Regions from separate parts of the Arthrobacter sp. UYEF21 genome, predicted to be linked through region 1. Evidence: riboswitches for the same ligand, from Rfam matches in the RefSeq annotation. Region 1 holds a riboswitch; each other region holds the start of a gene.

The links. A riboswitch is a leader RNA that binds a small molecule or an ion and turns the genes downstream of it on or off. The one in region 1 is predicted to bind thiamine pyrophosphate.
Region 2: linked by a shared signal. The riboswitch ahead of thiM (hydroxyethylthiazole kinase) and the one ahead of thiC (phosphomethylpyrimidine synthase ThiC) in region 1 are both predicted to bind thiamine pyrophosphate.
Region 3: linked by a shared signal. The riboswitch ahead of ABIB27_RS15450 (3-oxoacyl-ACP reductase) and the one ahead of thiC (phosphomethylpyrimidine synthase ThiC) in region 1 are both predicted to bind thiamine pyrophosphate.
Region 4: linked by a shared signal. The riboswitch ahead of ABIB27_RS09075 (ECF transporter S component) and the one ahead of thiC (phosphomethylpyrimidine synthase ThiC) in region 1 are both predicted to bind thiamine pyrophosphate.

Annotation. Positions count from the first base shown of each region.
Region 1 is NZ_JBEPNF010000001.1:400,610-405,402, forward strand. Features, by position in the region: gene ABIB27_RS01830 (alpha/beta hydrolase) at 1-191, shown strand, start outside; gene thiC (phosphomethylpyrimidine synthase ThiC) at 174-2,018, opposite strand; TPP riboswitch at 2,013-2,120, opposite strand; gene ABIB27_RS01840 (VOC family protein) at 2,275-3,150, shown strand; gene ABIB27_RS01845 (hypothetical protein) at 3,265-3,702, shown strand; gene rpsP (30S ribosomal protein S16) at 3,916-4,332, shown strand; gene ABIB27_RS01855 (RNA-binding protein) at 4,334-4,576, shown strand; gene rimM (ribosome maturation factor RimM) at 4,688-4,793, shown strand, end outside.
Region 2 is NZ_JBEPNF010000016.1:793-5,585, reverse strand. Features, by position in the region: gene ABIB27_RS15430 (ABC transporter substrate-binding protein) at 1-525, opposite strand, end outside; gene thiE (thiamine phosphate synthase) at 689-1,351, opposite strand; gene thiM (hydroxyethylthiazole kinase) at 1,348-2,151, opposite strand; TPP riboswitch at 2,143-2,239, opposite strand; gene ABIB27_RS15415 (hypothetical protein) at 2,249-2,482, opposite strand; gene ABIB27_RS15410 (hypothetical protein) at 2,479-2,808, opposite strand; gene ABIB27_RS15405 (hypothetical protein) at 2,903-3,061, opposite strand; gene ABIB27_RS15400 (hypothetical protein) at 3,208-3,507, opposite strand; gene ABIB27_RS15395 (DUF8462 domain-containing protein) at 3,723-4,793, shown strand, end outside.
Region 3 is NZ_JBEPNF010000016.1:7,095-10,844, forward strand. Features, by position in the region: gene ABIB27_RS15440 (ABC transporter ATP-binding protein) at 1-748, shown strand, start outside; gene ABIB27_RS15445 (LLM class flavin-dependent oxidoreductase) at 913-2,229, opposite strand; gene ABIB27_RS15450 (3-oxoacyl-ACP reductase) at 2,241-3,005, opposite strand; TPP riboswitch at 3,062-3,164, opposite strand; gene ABIB27_RS15455 (bifunctional hydroxymethylpyrimidine kinase/phosphomethylpyrimidine kinase) at 3,374-3,739, opposite strand; gene ABIB27_RS15460 (recombinase family protein) at 3,662-3,750, shown strand, end outside.
Region 4 is NZ_JBEPNF010000006.1:134,334-139,126, forward strand. Features, by position in the region: gene ABIB27_RS09065 (energy-coupling factor transporter transmembrane component T family protein) at 1-406, opposite strand, end outside; gene ABIB27_RS09070 (ABC transporter ATP-binding protein) at 403-1,992, opposite strand; gene ABIB27_RS09075 (ECF transporter S component) at 1,992-2,612, opposite strand; TPP riboswitch at 2,683-2,819, opposite strand; gene ABIB27_RS09080 (hypothetical protein) at 2,898-3,110, shown strand; gene ABIB27_RS09085 (DUF4235 domain-containing protein) at 3,157-3,420, shown strand; gene mnhG (monovalent cation/H(+) antiporter subunit G) at 3,484-3,897, opposite strand; gene ABIB27_RS09095 (MrpF/PhaF family protein) at 3,887-4,165, opposite strand; gene ABIB27_RS09100 (Na+/H+ antiporter subunit E) at 4,162-4,707, opposite strand; gene ABIB27_RS09105 (Na+/H+ antiporter subunit D) at 4,704-4,793, opposite strand, start outside.

The sequences.
Region 1 (4,793 bases):
TCCCCACCATGGTCCTGACCGGAGGCTGGGAGCCTCTCTACGAGGAAATCGCGGTATACCTGCGGGAAACCGGTGCCCTGCACCGCATCGCTGCAGGAGGGCACCGGCCACAGGACTCGGTTGAAGGTGACCGGGCCATCCGGTCCTTCATCGCCGAGGTCAGCAGGTCAGTCTCAGTTCAGGCTTCCTGACGCCGCTTCGCCGCCTGCGCCCGGAAGCTGCAGTTCAGGCAGATATACCTTGCCGCCGGAGGCCAGGAATTCCGCGCTCTTTTCCCGCATGCCGCTGTAGGCCTCGGCGATGGCTGCCTGGGAATCGGCTGAACCATACTCGTCCCGGATGTCCTGGCTGATTTTCATGGAGCAGAACTTCGGCCCGCACATGGAACAGAAATGCGCGGTCTTGGCCGGTTCGGCCGGCAGCGTTTCGTCATGGAAGGCTTCCGCCGTGACCGGGTCCAGGGACAATGCGAACTGGTCGCGCCAGCGGAACTCAAACCGTGCCTTGGACAGGGCGTCATCACGCTCGTGCGCACCCGGGTGGCCCTTAGCCAGGTCTGCTGCATGGGCGGCGATCTTGTAGGTGATCACCCCGGTCTTGACGTCGTCCTTGTTCGGGAGGCCAAGGTGTTCCTTGGGCGTGACGTAACAAAGCATCGCGGTGCCGTAGCGGGCGATTTCCGTGGCGCCGATGGCGGACGTGATGTGGTCATAGCCCGGGGCAATGTCCGTGACCAGCGGCCCAAGCGTGTAGAACGGGGCGCCCTTGCAGAGTTCCTGCTGGCGTTCCACGTTCTCCCGCACCAGATGGAACGGGACGTGCCCGGGACCTTCCACCATGACCTGGACATCGAATTCCCAGGCCCGCTGCGTGAGCTCCGCCAGAGTGTCCAGCTCGGCGAACTGGGCGGCGTCATTGGCGTCCGCCGTCGCTCCCGGGCGCAGTCCGTCGCCCAAAGAGAATGCGACGTCGTACTTGGCGAAGATCTCGCACAACTCGTCGAAGTGCGTGTAGAGGAAGTTCTCCTGATGGTGGGCCAGGCACCAGCCGGCCATGATTGCGCCGCCGCGGGAGACGATGCCGGTGACGCGGTTGGCCGTCAGCGGCACGTAGCGCAGCAGCACTCCGGCGTGGATGGTCATGTAGTCCACGCCCTGCTCGCACTGCTCAACCACGGTGTCACGGAAGATTTCCCAGGTCAGTTTGTTGGCCTCGCCGTTGACCTTCTCCAAAGCCTGGTAAATGGGCACGGTGCCGATGGGAACGGGGGCGTTGCGGATTAGCCATTCCCGCGTGGTGTGAATGTCATCGCCGGTGGACAGGTCCATGACGGTGTCCGCGCCCCACTGGGTGGCCCACTGGAGCTTGTCCACCTCCTCGGCAATGGAGCTGGTCACCGCGGAGTTGCCGATATTGGCGTTGATCTTCACCAGGAAGGCCTTGCCGATGATCATCGGTTCAGATTCCGGGTGGTTGATGTTATTGGGGATGATGGCGCGGCCGGCAGCGACTTCGCTGCGGACCAGTTCCACGTCACAGTTCTCGCGGAGGGCAACGAACTGCATCTCGGGCGTCACCACACCCTGCCGTGCGTAATGCATCTGCGTGACGGTCTTGCCTTCGACGGCGCGGCGGGGCACGGGCTGCGCGCCCTTCCACTCCGCGGAAGCGGCGCCGCGGCGAACTGCCGACTTGCCGTCGTCGAGCAGGTTCCGTTCCCGGCCGCTGTAGGGCTCGGTGTCGCCGCGGGCGGCGATCCACTCCGAGCGGAACGGGTTGAGGCCCACCACCGGATCGCTGCCCGGACCGGCCGTGCGGTAGGTCCGGAAAGGCCCGTTCGCCTCGCCGTTCGGCGACGGTTCCAGCGCGATCTCGGTCACGGGAACCCGGATCCCGGTGGCGTCATCATTGATGAACGCCAGCGAGTGGGACTTCAGTGACTGGGTTTCAGGCCGGACCGTTTGATCCTGGTCGGCTTCACTTTGGGCAGGGTTCAGCTGTGTTTCTTGTGTATTCAATGAATATTCACTTCCTTCGCCGGCATTACCCGGACAGGTTCAACGGTCGCAGGCTGCGTCAGCCCGATCTCAGCCCCTGCAAGGGCTCCCGTGTGGTCAAGTCGAAGCTACCACAGGCCGAGGGTGGCCTGTGACAGCAGTCACGGGGATGCTGTCGCAACCTGTCTGCCCAGCCACTTGAATTAAATTGAAGCTTCAAGTAAAATGGAGTCATGGCCACCTTCGACCCCGAAGGCCAACGGACCGGGAGCGTTCAATGACTGCAGAAGCCACCAGTCGGGATCTCCTTCCTGCCGACCTCTCCATGGGCACAGTGATGCTCAAGGTGGGCGACATGAAGCTGATGACCGACTACTACCAGCGTGCGCTCGGCCTGGAGGTCGTCGCCGAACAGGACGGCGGCGTCTACCTTGGCCGGCTCCGGCGCCCGCTGGTCCATCTTGCGGCCGCCCAGTCCTTGAGCCTGCCCCGCAGGGGCGAGGCCGGGCTGTTCCATACGGCGCTGCTCTTTGACCACCGGGCTTCGCTTGCTGCCACGGTAGCCACCGCGGCCCAGTACGAACCCCGGTCCTTCACCGGCAGCGCCGACCACCTCGTTAGCGAAGCCTTCTACTTCAATGACCCCGAAGGCAACGGCATCGAACTGTACTGGGACAGGCCCCGCGAAAACTGGTCCTGGAACGGGAAGGATGTGCTGATGGACAGCTTGGCACTGCCGCCGCAGCGCTACCTTGAGCAGCACATGACCGAGGAATCCATGGACGGCCAGCAGGCCGCCGAAGCCGGTGTGGGCCACGTCCACCTCCAGGTGGGTGATGTCCAGTCGGCGCACGATTTCTATGTGGGCACGCTGGGCTTCGAAAAGACCGCCGGCTGGCACGGGCAGGCATTGTTCGTTTCTGCGGGCGGATATCACCACCACATGGCAATGAACGTATGGAACAGCCGCGGCGCCGGACCGCGCAAGGACACCCTGGGACTAGGGGAGGTGCTCATCGAAGTCCCTTCAGGTGACGACGTCGGAGCCCTCGCTGACCGCTTGAAGGTCGCCGGGCTGGCGTCACACCACACGGGTGCCGAACTGCGCTTCGAGGATCCGTGGCGCAACAATATCCGGGTTGCTGTCCGCTAAGTGGCGCTGGCCGGAGCTGCAGGCCCCGATGCACTAGGCTGATTTCGAACGGCCGGGGCGGCACCCTTAGCTGCCCGCCAGGGCCGCACCGTCGACGGAATGAGGGCTGTGCCCATGGGCTTCACTGAAATTTTTGTAGCTACCCACGACGCCGCGCTGAAGCGTGCCGGCGTCCTTGATGCCGGCGGCTCGCCGCCGGGACCCGCACTGCGGATACCGGGAGTCAGTGATTTCGAGATAGAACAGCTCGGCGATCTCGCCGGGGCTGCGGTCCACGCCGGTGGCGAGGGCTACGAACTTGCCATGGTTGACGTTTCCAGCGACTCCCTCCTCGGCGTGCCGCCGGCGATGGTGCGGGCGCTGGCTGACCTCCTTACCTATGAAACTGAGGGTGAAGGCAACGTCCTGGATGATGTCGCCGAAAAATGGGCCGGTCACGACGATATGCCATTCGGTGCAGCCGACGCCCGGAACTATGTCCAGCAGCTCGCCGAGCTGGCCAGTGGAATTCACGACGCCGAGCGCACCGGGGTGTATGTCTGGGCGTCCTAGGCCCCTGGGGGCCTGCCAGGTCCGTCCTCTTCCCCCCATCCAGACGTGTCAAGTCGAAATCCTGACGCTGATCTGGCACAATAAACAGGTACTCGATCTGCGTGGCCCCTCTCTCCGCGTCCGGATCCTGTCCTTCGAGCCTTCAAGTACGGCCCGCCCCACGGGTGCAGAACGTCGGTTCAACCCTTTTCTGAAACAGGAGTGACCACAAAAGTGGCCGTAAAGATTCGCCTTAAGCGCTTTGGTAAAATGCGCGCACCGTACTACCGCATCGTCGTTATGGACGCACGCTCCAAGCGCGACGGCCGTGCCATCGAAGAGATCGGCAAGTACCACCCCACCGAAGAGCCCTCATACATCGAGGTCGACACAGACCGTGCCCAGTACTGGCTCGGCGTTGGCGCCCAGCCGTCCGAGCAGGTTGCCGCGATCCTCAAGATCACCGGTGACTGGCAGAAGTTCAAGGGCCTCCCGGGCCAGGAAGGCACCCTGAAGACCAAAGCTCCCAAGGCTGCCTTTGTTGCCCCAGAAAAGGGTTCCGTAATCATCCCGGAGGCCATCACCAAGAAGGCAAAGCAGTCTGACGCAGCCGAGGCCCCGGCCGAAGCAGAAGCCAACGAGGCTGAGTAGATTGCTGGCAGAAGCGCTCGAACACCTGGTCCGGGGAATCGTTGATTCTCCGGAAGATGTCAAGGTCAGCTCGAAGAACAACCGCCGGGGGGACACCCTCGAGGTCCGCGTTCATCAGGATGACCTGGGACGGGTGATCGGCCGCCAGGGCCGCACTGCACGTGCACTGCGCACCGTTGTGGCGGCACTGGCAGACGGCGAACCGGTAAGGGTCGACGTCGTCGACACGGACCGCCGCCGCTAAGCGCTCGGCAACATCAGTTTTTGCTCCGGCCCTTCCACCGATCAAGGTGGAGGGGCCGGAGTGCTTTCATCACAACACTGTGGATACCCCACAACCGGAACAGAGGAACAGATGCAGCTTCAGGTGGCACGAATCGGCAAACCGCACGGGATCCGTGGGGAAGTGACGGTCCAGGTTTTGACCGATGCCCCGGCGGACCGGTTTGTTCCCGGCACCG
Region 2 (4,793 bases), on a different contig from region 1:
GCGACCGAAGTTGCCTGTTCCGCCGGCGTTCCTGATGGCATCTGCGGCTTCGGTAGGGAACGTGGCACTGGGCCCGGCCGTGCCGAAGGTTTTACCATCGAGGTCTTTAGGGCTGGCAATGTCCTTCCGGCTGGCCAGGACGCCGATGGCTGTGGCATCGTGCTGGAGCACCGACATGACCGAGGTGTTGGCCACCCCCGCTGCTGCGGCGAACGTCGCCGTGTTTTGGAAGCTGATTCCGAAGTCCGCCGCACCCGAGTTGATGAGGGTGTCGGTGGAGGACTGGCTGTAGGGCAGTACCTGAACGTCGAGTCCGGCGGCGGCGAAATAGCCTTTGTTGAGCGCCACGTACAGCCCGGTGTGGTTCGTGTTGGGCGTCCAGTCCAGGGCGAAGGTAATGGGCGTGGTCCCGGAAGAAGCCGGAGTGGAATTTTCTCCCGCACCGGCGCAGGCTGACAGGGCTGCCATGGCGGTAAGGGTGAGGGCGCTGGCTGCGCCCACGAGTAAGCGTCGTCGTTTGTTCACGAGAAGTCCTTATCCCCGCGTATGCGGAGCGTTTGCTGGTGCCGGATAGATGGTGGGCCGGTTTTGCCGGGATTATCCGACCGCGCGGTGCCGCGATTTAGGAGCGGCGCCGGAACCGGAAATGGAGAGATGGCTGGGCGGGGTATGTAGGCGGTTGCGGTGTTCAGTGGGTCCATTCCTTGAGAAACTCTTTGGCGCTGCGGGCAGGGTTTTCGGCGGCACAGATGGCTGAGACCACGGCGATGCCGGCCGCTCCGGCGCGCCTCAATGCACTGACATCGGCCGGGGTTATGCCGCCGATTGCGACGCAGGGCAGCAGCGTAGCGGCAGCGATAGCGGCGAACCCCTCGATGCCCAAGGGCGCCGGATGGTCCGGCTTGGTCGACGTCGGACGGATCACGCCCACGCCCAGATAGTCCACCGTCCCTGAAGGCAGGGCGTGCAGCTGCGCGAGATGTTCGGCCGTGTTGGCGCTCAGCCCGATCAACGCGTCCTGGCCAACAATTGCCCGGACCTGGGGTGCCGGAAGATCGCTTTGACCGATATGGACGCCGTGGACAGCCGCACCGCCCGCCCGGGCGGCGAGAAAAACATCCACCCGGTCATCCACCAACACCGTGGCCCGGTCACCGACGGCATCCGCGGTACGCATCACCAGATCGTAGAACCGGGCGGCGCTGGCCGTTTTTTCCCGGATCTGTACCATTCGCACGCCTCCGGCAACGGCGGCGCTGACCGACTCCACCACTCCGCGTTCCCCGCACAACTTATCATCAGTGATCAGATAAATCCCCGGGGTGAAGCCAGCCCTGCCGGCGCCCGTCATGAGATAGCCACTCTGGACCGGATTATTTCGGCATCCACAGACTCCAGCGCATCCAGGAACGCGACCGCGAAACTGCCCGGGCCGCGGGCGCCGTCAGCGGCGATTTCGGCAGCGACGGTATACACCGCGGTGGCTGCAGCCGTCGCTGCCAGACGGTCGCCATCCACAGCCAAAAAAGCTGCGGTGACCGCACCCAGTGCACAGCCACCCCCGGTGACCAGGGTCAGATAAGGGTGGCCGTTACCGATCCGGATCACATCGATGCCATCAGTAATCAGATCAACGGCCCCGGAAACGGCCACGACGGAACCGTGAACACTGGCCAGGCGGCCGGCCGCTGCCAGCGCACTTTCGGGACTATCGACGGCATCAACACCACGGCCACCTGCCCCCAACCCAGCCAGTGCGATAACCTCTGAAGCGTTGCCCCGGATAGCGGTCGGGGCGTAAGAGAGCAGTTCACTGGCAAGGGCAGTACGCACCGGCAGGACACCGACCGCGACCGGGTCAAGAACCCAGGGAGTGCCTGCCTCCTGAGCGGCCGAGGCGGCTTCGACCATGGCGACCCGTTGCTCCGCGTGGGGAGTACCCACGTTGATCAGAACTCCGGAAGCTATCCGGGCAAACTGGCCGGCCTCGGTGGGGACATCAGCCATGGCTGGCGCCGCCCCGACGGCTAGAAGCACATTCGCGGTGAAGTTTGTCACAACCGCGTTGGTCAGACACTGCACCAATGGCCCTGTCTCCCGCAACCGGGCGAGCATCGTGCAGATATGGTCAGGTGTCAGGCGAACAGTCATCCGCAACATCCCTTCGCTAGTACGAACTAGATCAGGTTCAACGGGTCTTATCTCAGCCCTGTTGCCCAGGGCACCCCGTGTCACTCTAGAAAGCCTACTACCACACAGGCACAGGCGCGCACCAACCGGAGAACCGGGGGTTGCCGGGGAGGAACTGGAATCCCGGGCAGAAGGTGCCGTCGTCGATGAAGACGCGGACGAGCTGCTGCATCACGGGTTCGGGGTCTTCCATGAGCTCGGAGAGCCGGCGCCGTACCTGCCCGAGGGTTGGCAGCGTGTATTCTGGCCGAATCCCTGCCCACGTCTGATCGTTGAAGGGTTGGTCGTTCAATTTTCGGTTGTCTCGTCGCCGTCGCTGATGCTTTCGAGGAGCCAGTGCGGGGAGAGCGGGTTCCGGCGCAACGTGAAGGTCCGGAGGGCGGAGCCGGAAGTTCCCTGGCGGACCTGGACCCGCCAGTATTCGATGCTGACCAGGTCGCCGCTGTCGACGGCGGCTGTGCGGCGGGTGTCCCACCATGCGTCCCGTCCGTACCAATGCTGGGAGTCGGTGTCGGGGTCGACCAGCCAGATCTGGCCGTGGTTGCGGATGGCGAGGGGTTTGCCTGCCGGGTCGGTCCCGACCTGCAGGTCGTGGGTCTGGGGCCATACCCGGAACACGTTCGTGGCCTCTCCCCTGCATGGAACGCTCGCTTGACGAAAGATCGTTATCTGCGTTTCAAATGATGGTTTGACGGGGGAGTTAGCATGTCGATTAGCGCACGAACGGCGGGACGGAGGCGTCGTTGAATGGCTCGAACCAGTCCTGGACATTCATCGGTGCAAGGCCCAGTTGCATGTTCAGCGCGATATCGCCTTCGAAGCCGTCCATTGGGTTCTGGTACAGCATTTCACTGTCCGTGTCTTCGAGCATGTGTTGTTCAAGCAGGCCCCGCCAGCCGTCTGCTAGATCCAGGTCGTATAGATCCTGGCTGACTTCGACTTAGTCGACAAGGCAACGCTGCGCCAACTCCTGGGCGACGCATGACGGGCGTGTCCAGCCGCGGATCAGCGCCACGGTCATGTCCGCAGCAATAACCAAAACTGTTGGGCGAAGCGTGCGTCATATCTCTCCGCGTGTCTGGGTGGCAGTCCGGACAGGACGAAAGTATTGGCGATGTCCCGTCGATCGATCCGCTCACGGATCCGTAAGCCGGAAAGATCCTCGAAAAGCTGGTCTATCAGGACCACGGAAGCCTCCCACATGGCCCCGGCCAGAAGCTTAGCCTGGAGCAGGCTTCTGTCGCGCCGCTCCGGAATGATTGAATCCATCCAGTCGAGGTCATCAGGGTCCAGGTGGCTCCGCTGGTCCTCAGTCATATCCTCAAGGCGCGGTTCGAAACCTAACTGCTCCAAGCTCAGGGCCGGTCAGCCCCTCGCCGACGTGCAGCGCGTGCTCGAGACAGTTCTCTTCAGGAGTCATGGCCCGATGCTACCGCTGGACACCGCGCCTTGCTTAGCGTGAGGTGCCGGCATAGGGTGGACGAAGTTTCACCACTTTCACCAGTTTCACCTACTTTCACCCGGGAGATGCCGTGCAAAACCCCTTCAAGCCAACGGCCGGAGCCACGCCTCCAGTACTGGTCGGACGGGCAGGGCTGTTGGACGAGTTCGAGTACGGCCTGCAGCAAGGTTCCGGCGCGCCAGGGCTTTTGACTATCATCACGGGCTCCAGGGGCATCGGCAAGACGGTCATGTTGAGCGCGGCCGAAGAGATCGCCCGGGCACACGGGTGGGCCGTCATCTCCCGGACAGCCACGCCTGGATTCCTTGCCGGGATCGGCGATGACATGCTTCGCCTCCGCGACGAACTCGGGGATGGACAGCCGGCCCGGAAAATCACAGCCTTCTCCGCAGCAGGGTTCGGGTTAACGACCCAGCTCCCTCCGGAACGGGCCGCGGACTGGCGCCGGACCGGGAACGAACTGCTGCGCCTGCTGGACGCACAAGGCACCGGACTCGTCATCACCATTGACGAGATTCATGCCGTCGACAGGACGGAGATCTCGCAACTGGCCGCCGACGTCCAACACTTCATCCGCGACGGGCTGCCCATCGGCCTGATCTTCGCAGGCCTGCCATCGGCCGTGTCCGACCTCCTCAACGAAGGCGTTGCCACCTTCCTGCGACGCGCCGACAGGATCAACCTCCACGAAGCAGCCATCGCAGAAGTAACCGCGTCCTACAGGGATCTCTTCAGCGAGGGAGATATCAGCATCTCCCCCGACCTCATCGACAAAGCAGCCGGTGCCACCGAGGGGTATCCCTTCCTGATCCAACTCGTGGGCTACTACCTCTGGCTCGAAGCCGACAAGGCAGGGTGGAAACTGTACGAGAGCAGCGTTCACCGTGCTATCAGCGCCGCTCAGAGACGGAACACATTGGTGGTCGTTGAGTCAGCGCTCTCGGACATCTCTGACAAAGACCGCGAGTTCCTGGACGCGATGACCGCCCAGGACGGCCCGTCCGCGGCCGGGCAGATCGGCGCCATCCTCAAGGCCAAGCCCAACCTCGTGTCCAAGTACCGGAAAAGGCTTATCGCTGCGGGCCTCATTGAGTCCGCGGGCTATGGCAAAGTCGACTTCGCAATCCCCGGGCTCCGCCAA
Region 3 (3,750 bases), on a different contig from region 1:
CCGTCCTGTCATCAACAACGTCAATTTCTCCGCACAACAAGGAGAATTCCTTGCCATCATCGGTCCCAGCGGATGCGGAAAGAGCACCCTTTTCAACATCATGGCCGGCCTGGAAAAACCCCGCGACGGCGAAATCCTCATCGATGGGCGCTCCGTCACCGGGGAACGTGAACACTTTGCCTACATGCCGCAAAAAGACCTCCTCTTTCCCTGGCGCACTATCCTTCAGAACACCGCTCTGGGCCTGGAAGTCTGCGGCGGAAGCAAAAAGACCGCGCGGGCACGTGCCGCCAGCCTCTTCCCGGCCTTCGGGCTGGCCGGTTTTGAGAACTCGCATCCCTTCGAGCTCTCCGGAGGAATGCGGCAAAGGGCCGCCCTGCTGCGCACGGTCGTCCAGGACCGTGACGTCCTATTACTGGATGAGCCCTTCGGCGCCCTCGATTCCCTCACCCGCACCGACATGCAGGCGTGGCTTCAAGATGTCTGGTCCCACAACTCCTGGACCGCGGTCCTGATCACCCACGACATCCGTGAAGCGATCTACCTGGCCGACCGGGTCGTCGTACTCAGCCCCCGGCCCGCCTCCGTGCGCCTAAACCTCCCCATCGACCTGCCCAGACCACGTCAACTGTCGATGATGGCATCGGCCCGGTTCGCCCACTACGAACTGCAACTCCTCGAAACCCTTCACCGGCCCGGCAACCTCAACGACACCACGGATGCTGCCCACGGAAGGCCTCGGGCCTGAAAGCACAAAGCCCGAGAGGACTCCAGGGAGGAGGGACGTTCCTGACGGAAGGCTATCCAATACGCCCGCTTGGAGCCCCTTGTCGTCAGGGGAACCAGCTTGTGGCAACCCTGTCGCGGACGGTATCGGATGATCGGAACCGCCGCCATGCCGTAGTGGCGCTTTTACGCAGGGGCGCCGACAGCCGGGCGGTCCAGCCCGAGATGCCCGCGCAGCGTCGAGGCGGTGTAGCGGGTGCGGAAGAGTCCTCGGCGCTGGAGGACAGGGACGACGTCATCGACGAACTCGTCCAGGGAGTCGGGCAGCAGCGGGGGCATCAGGTTGAACCCGTCAGCGCCCCCGGAGCGGAACCAGAGCTCCATCTGGTCAGCGATCTGCTCCGGCGTGCCGACCATTGTGCAGTGGCCCCCTCCTGCGGCCAGGCGCCCAAGTAACTGCCGCACGGTGGGACGTTCGGTTTCAATAATGCGCAATATGGTGGCATAACGGCCCTGCGGCCCAGTAAATTCTGCCGCCGACGGCAGGGACGGCACGGGGGCGTCCAGCTCCCAGCCTGTACAGTCCTGCTGCACGAACGTGCCCAGCCGTGTCAGGGATTCTCCGGTGGGCAGCAGCGTATCCCCCCGGTCCTGTTTGGCCCGGGCTTCGGCCTCGGTGGAGCCCACATACGTCACCAATCCGGGCATGATCGCTACCTTCCCCGGATTACGCCCGGCCGCAGCGATCCGCTGTTTCATATCCGCATAGTAGGCCTGGGCGCTGGGAAGATCGTAGGCAACGGCGTAAATCCCTTCCGCGTACCGGGCGGCAAGATCCCGGCCGGCCCCGGAAGCACCGGCCTGGAACAGCACGGGGCGTCCCTGTGGGCCCCGGGGCACGTTTAAGGGCCCCTCCACCCGGAAGTGGTCGCCCTCATGATGCAACGGCCTGACCAGGGCCGGATCGGCATAGAACCGGGCTCTGTCCCGAACCAGCGCATCATCAGCCCATGAGTCCCACAACCCCAGCGCTACCTCAATGAACTCTGCGGCGCGGCCATAGCGCTGCGCGTGGTCGGGCATCGCTTCCAGACCATGATTGCGGGCTTCAGCATCGAACATGGACGTGACCACGTTCGCCCCGATACGTCCGGCACTGATGTGATCCAGGGAGGCGAGCATCCGGGCGGCATGAAAAGGGGAATAAAAGGTGGCCGAGACGGTGCTGATAAGCCCGATGTTTTCCGTTGCCCGGGCCATGGCCGCCAGCGCGGTCAACGGTTCCAGAAACCATCTCGGACCGGCGCCGACGTCACCGGCGGACTGCCCGTCGGCGAAGAACACGGCATCGAAAAGGCCGCGTTCGGCGCTTTGTGCGAGCCGCTCATAGTAACCAATCTCTCCGAGCTGCTCCAGCGGCGATCCGGGCCGCCGCCAGGCAGCACCGTGGTGGCCGGCTCCCAGCAGGAAAGCGTTCAGATGCAGTTGCCGTTTCCCGTTCATCGCGAGGCCGCCTAGTCCATGACCAGTCCGCCGTCGACCACCAGGTTCTGCCCGGTAACCGACCGCGCCCAGGGCGAGGCGAAAAACAAGATGGCATCGGCGAACTCGGCCGGGGTGGTGACCTTACCCAGGGGGGTCGAAGCGGCAATGTAGTCAAAGACCTCCTCCGGCGTTGCGGCGCTGGCATCGGTGGTGCGCAGCAGGCCGCCGGAGACCATGTTCACGGCAATATTGTGCTGCCCCAGATCCTTGGCCATGGTGCGGGTCAATGACAGCAGGGCGGCCTTGGCCGCGGTGTAGTCGTGGTACGGGACCACCGGGTTCTGGAACAGATTGGTCCCGACGTTGATGATGCGCCCAAACCCGTGGCCACGCATCCCCTCCCAAGCCTGCTGGGTCGTGTTCAAAGCCCCCCGGACACTGCCGCCGAATTGTGCCTCAAAATCCGCCCATGAAATATCCCCGGCGCCGGAGCGGGCATCGCCGTTAAACGAGAAATCGGCCAGCGCATTATTGACCACAGTGGTGACGGCGGAACCGAAATGGGCCCGGGCCTGCTCCAGCATCACCGACACCTGACCGGAGTCGGTGACGTCAGCCTGCAGTGCAACAGCGTGCTCAGGGCCATAACCGGCGGCCAGTTCCCCGGCGGCTTCGGCGCTGCGGCGATAATTGATGACCACCCGCGCCCCCCGGGCCGCGAACGCCTGCACAATATTGCTGCCCAGACCGCGGCCACCGCCGGTCACAAGAACGATTTGTTTTGCCAGTTCCATCAGTTTCTTCACCTTCGGATAAGGCGAAAGGATGCGATCCGGGCGCCAGGACCGTGCGAACCGTTGCAGGACATCCCTTCGCTAGTGTCAACTAGATCAGGTTCAACGGGTGTCATCTCAGCCGGGCCAACAAGCCGCCCGGCACCCCGTGTCACTGGGACCGATTATACCCACCCCCGGCCAAACCAGCGCCCTCACCTGCCCGTGCTGCCGCCGTGCCCTGCCCGACCTGATTCCCAAACGGCTGTCGTGCCGGACACCACGGCGCGACCGCCGGGCCTCCCGTACCTGCGGGCACCGGTCTCCCCCGGGTGGACCGGACGGCCCTTAAAACCACCAAAATAGACACCTCCAATGTCCGCATCAACCTACAGCGCCCCCTCAGAGGTGCAACGTTGGTGCGGCAGCGTCGGAACCGTCAGAGCCCGGTACCCCGGGGAAGGCCCCGGGACCGGGTGCTCACCCGGGACAGGAACGGTTGGGTTCCATAACTGGTGAAAATGATGGATCGGACCTGCGCCTGAACCGACCTGCAGTTCCCAGGCATGAAGCAGACTGTCCTGCAGCCACGCTTTGGTCACCGTCAAGGCCTCTGTCCAATCACCAAAGCGCACCTGCAGGGTCGCCATGGCGGAGGACATGGAGCATCCCGTCCCATGAGTATTGGCCGTCTCCACCCGCCGGGCAGTGACCCTCGTAAAACTCCCGGTTCCCGGCCAGCCGTCAGGCAGCATGCGGGGTTGAA
Region 4 (4,793 bases), on a different contig from region 1:
CGGCGAGGTCGGTGGGGTCCGTACACGTCATCAGCAGGATGGCCGGCAACGCAATCGCAAGTCCGCGCAGCATAAAACCGAGCCCCAGCTGGAGGGAACCTTCGCTGATGGACCAGATCCCGACGTCGAGCAGTACAGCGCCGCTGTCCGCCGCGACGATCGCCGTGCTCCAGCCGCCCACGGCAGCCGCGATGATGAGCGGCCAGCCGCGCTGCCACAGCAGGCGCAGGGTAAGTCCGGCGAGCGGGAAGACCGCCAACTCGGCCGCGAGCGCTACGGAGGCTGACACCCAGTCGATGGACAGCGCCAGCACCAGGGTGATGAGGAAGACGGCTCCGAACTTGGCCAGCGGGTTGGCGTGCGTCAACAGGGCGTGGTTGCCTCGGAGTGTGAGGGCATCCCTCATGCCGCACCTGCTTCCTGGCGGGCGCCGCCCCGCGACGCCGGGCCAAGGCGCAGTTCGGTGCCGCCCAGGACGGCACTGAACTCTTCGTCGTGGGTCACCGAAACCACTGACGTTCCGGCGTCGAGCAGCTCGGACAGGAAGGACGCGAGTTCGGACCATGTGTTGGCATCCTGGCCGAACGTGGGTTCGTCGAGCACTAGCACCCGCGGGTGGGCCGCAAGGACCGTGGCCACGGACAGCCGCCGCTTTTCACCGCCGGACAGCGTGTACGGGTTGGCGTCCACCAGGTGCGTCAGCCGCAGCCGTGCCAGGAGTTCCTCCACACGCTCTTCGCCAAAACCCAGGTGGCGCGGACCGAACATCAGCTCATCCAGCACACGACCCGTGACGAACTGGTGCTCGGGCTCCTGGAAGACCGTGCCGATGCGGGAAATCAATTGCTTGGCGCTCCACGTGAAGGGATCGATTCCGGCACCATCGGAAAGCTCGACGGCTGCAGACATCTTCCCCCTCACCGGCGCCAGGAGTCCGGCGAGGGTGAGCGCAAACGTGGACTTGCCGGCGCCGTTGGGGCCGGTGACGGTGAGTGCCTGGCCGGCGCGGACCTGGGCGGTGATCCCCGCTTGCACCGGCACCGGCGGAATGGTGCGGAAGCCGCGGCGCCGGGGCCGCTCGCGCGACACGGCAACGTCCTCGGCCGCCAGCAGCAGCTGGCCGCCGTCAGCCGAAGCACGCGCACGGGGGCGGGTGGCCGGAACATGGCCCGGCACCCAGACACCGGCCCCGATCAGCATGTCCCGCGCCTCGGCGAGCACCCGGTCCGGCGGGCCATCCAGCAGCACGCCCGAGCCCGGCTGCAGCACCACAATCCGGCCCACCAGGTCCTTCCAGACGGACACCCGGTGTTCCACCACCACCAGGGTGGCGCCGGTTTTGTCGAGGCAGCGGCCCACGGCGTCGCGGACTTCCAGGACACCGGCGGGATCGAGGTTGGCTGTCGGTTCGTCCAGCAGGATCAGCCCCGGCCGCATCGCGAGGATGCCGGCCAGGGCCAGCCGCTGCTTCTGGCCGCCGGACAGAGCCGACGTCGGGTGGTCCAGCGGGAGTCCGCCGCCGAAGCCGCCGGCACCGCCAGCTCCGCCCTGCGGGCGTCCGGCCCTGCGCAGCCCCACGTCATAGAGCGCCTCATGGACCCTCTTCCAGATCTCGTCCCGGGGAACGGCCAGGTTTTCGGCACCAAAGGCGACGTCGTCACCCAGCCTCGAGAGGACCACCTGCGTTTCCGGGTCCTGCTGCATGAGCCCGGCGCGGCCGCGCTGGCTGCGCGGCACCGCGCCGTCGATTAGCAGCGAACCGGTCTCGTCGGCATCGTCCCCTTCATCCCCGAGCACTCCGGCGAGGGCGTGCAGCAGCGTTGATTTGCCCGCACCGGAAGGGCCCAGCAGCAGCACCCGCTCGCCCGGCGCGATGTCCAGATCGAGCCCGCGGACGGCCGGCGCCATGCGGCCGGCGTGCCGCCAGCCCCAGCCACGGGCGGATACCGCGGCCGGGCGCACTCCGGAAGCACCGGCGTCGGAAACGGCCATCAGTGGAAAACGGGCTCCGAACCGGCCTTCCGGGAAGCGAAGGAGCCCAGCACCCCGGTTTTGGCCAGGCCGCGGGTGGCAATCCAGGACACGGCGCCGGCAATGACGGCACCCGAGATCGCGCAGAACAGAATGTAGGTGGCCTTGTCGCCGGCTTCATAGGCGATGTTCCAGCCCCACGGGAGGAAGGAATCGTTCAGGCCGCAGAACAGGCCGGCACCGGCACCGGCGAGCACGGCTGCCGGCAGGTTGAACTTCTTGTAGCCGAACGCGGCGAAAACGAGCTCCGCGCCGAGGCCCTGGAGGATGCCGGAGATCAGCACGGTGGTGCCGTACTGGGAACCCATCATGAGCTCACCGGTGGCGGCAACGGCCTCGCAGAAGAGCGCTGCGCCCGGTTTGCGGACGATGAGCATGCCCAGGACGGCCGGAATCATCCAGCCGCCGGCGATCAGGCCGGTGAGGGGCGGGTACGTGGCGTTCATCGGCGCGGACACCAGCGCCGCACCCTGGGACCAGGCCCAGAAAATGACACCGCCGGCGATGGCGATCAAAGCTGCCACCACGATGTCCACAACCCGCCAGCTATAGCTGGCTTTCTTCATGCCTACTGTTGTCATTTCTGCCTCCTGAGGTACAGGAGGGGAGAGTTCGCGGTTTCGGCACGGACTGCGCCGCCCGGATCCGGACACTCTGAGAAGCTCGACTCCCTTGCGCCGGTACTAACCGGATCAGGTTCGAGGGTCTGCGGCTGTCCGCACTCTCAGCGCCTATCCATCGGTTGCATTGCTGCAGTGCCCGACGGCGGCGCTCCCCTGTCGTAAATAAATCTGCCCTGATGGGCGTGATCCAGTTTACACCGCAGGCGCGGTAGATTGTGGGCCACGGCTGCCGACTTCCCACATGTGACCGTATTCGATCCCGACTCCAGCGACAGCCAGCCGCAGGGCTCGCTCGAAGCGCTGATAGCAAGGACCGACGCCGAGGTCAGCGAGCTGCAGTTCCCGCATTTCACGAAGGACGAATCCCTCCACCTGGGGCTGCTGCTGAAATGCCCTCAATGCTGGTGGGCCTGGGCAAGAGCCGGGCGGCTCAAGTGCCGGCCCCCGGTCCGATGACGTTAGGCTAATGACAATCCCCGATAGCCCATAAGGAGTTCAACGAATGAACCTGCTCATCAAGCTGCTCGGCACCGCAATCAGCCTCGGCGCCGGGTTTGTCGGTACCAAGCTAGTCAACACCGTGTGGGAAAAGTCCACCGGCCGCAAGGTCCCCACCGGCAAGGACGAAGACACCCCCACGAGCCTGCGCTCGGCGCTGACGTTCGCGCTTATTTCAGCCTCGGTCAGCACCATCATCCAGGTGCTCGCCAACCGCGGCACGCAGCGGGCCATCACCAGGTTCGCTAAGAGCCAGGACGTCGTCTAGCGAGTTTTGTCCAGCTAATGGCCCCTGGGCAGTCCTGAAGCCGAATTATCTGGACAAAAACTCTCAGCCGCCGCCGGACGCTTCTTCACGTGCTGACTGCTCACGGGAGGACTGCGCCGCCTTCTGCACCACGGCGTCGAGGTCATCAGAGCTGAGCAGTTCTCGGTGCAGGTGTTTGGTGCGGTAGCCGGATCGGCCCACCATGTGCGCGGACACCGGCACGGTCAGCAGCTGGAAGATCCACGCCACCAGCAGCACCGGCCACACCCACCACGTCCGCATCTGCAGGCCGATGGCCGCCAGCAGCAGGAAGAGCCCGAGCACCTGCGGCTTGGTGGCCGCGTGCATCCGGCTCAGCAGGTCGGGGAAGCGCAGCAGGCCGATGGCGGCGGCGAGGGACATCAGGGCGCCCACCACCAGGAACACCGCCGTCACGGCATCGATGACGTTATCCACCACGCTCGCTTCAGGACTCATGGGTTTGCTCCCGCCGGTCGGCCACGAAACGGGCAACAGTCACCGAGCCGATGAAGCCGACAACGGAAAGCGCCACCAGCAGCATCAGGTTGTTCAGGTGCTTGTTGACGGCCATGTCGATGCACAGCGCGGCGCCGAGGATGGCGAGCAGGACGTCTGAGGCCAGCACCCGGTCCAGCAGCGAAGGGCCGCGGGCAATCCGGATGATGGCGCCGGCCGCTGCCAGCGAAAGAATGACTGCCGTGACGGCCAGGACGGTCTGCATCATGCTGCGGCCTCCTGCCGGACGATTTCAAGTTCTTCCGTGGTCCCCATGATTTTGATCAGGCGCGCTTCAATGGAGCGGACTTCCCTCCGCAGGTCCGCCACGTCCTCCGGGGCGCTGATGTTCAGCGCGTGCAGGTAGAGGGTGGACGTTGAACGGTCCACCTCCACCACCAGGGAGCCCGGGATCAGCGATATCACGTGCCCCACGATTGTTACCATCAGGTCCTGGTGGCTCCGCAGCGGGACAGCGACGACGGCGTTGATCACCTGGGGGCCGCGAATGGCCGCCAGGTACATCACCTCGATGCTCGCTGCCGCCACCCGCCACAGGAACAGCAGGGCAAACGGTACCGCGTGCAGGATGTTGAAGCGGCCGCTTAGTTCCACCGGCGGCAGGTAGAACATGCGGGCCACCAGCACGGACAGCAGGGCGCCGAAGAGCAGGTTACCGGGGCTGAAGTCCTGCCACAGCGCTCCCCATACGAGCACCAGCCAGACCAGCAGCGGGAGCTCCTGGCGCAGGGAAATCCGCCGGCGGCTCATTTGCCGCCTCCGGACTTCAGCGCCAGCTGGGGAACTTCGGTGTCCTCACCCAGCACGGCCTGGATGTAGGAGGACCTTTCCAGCAT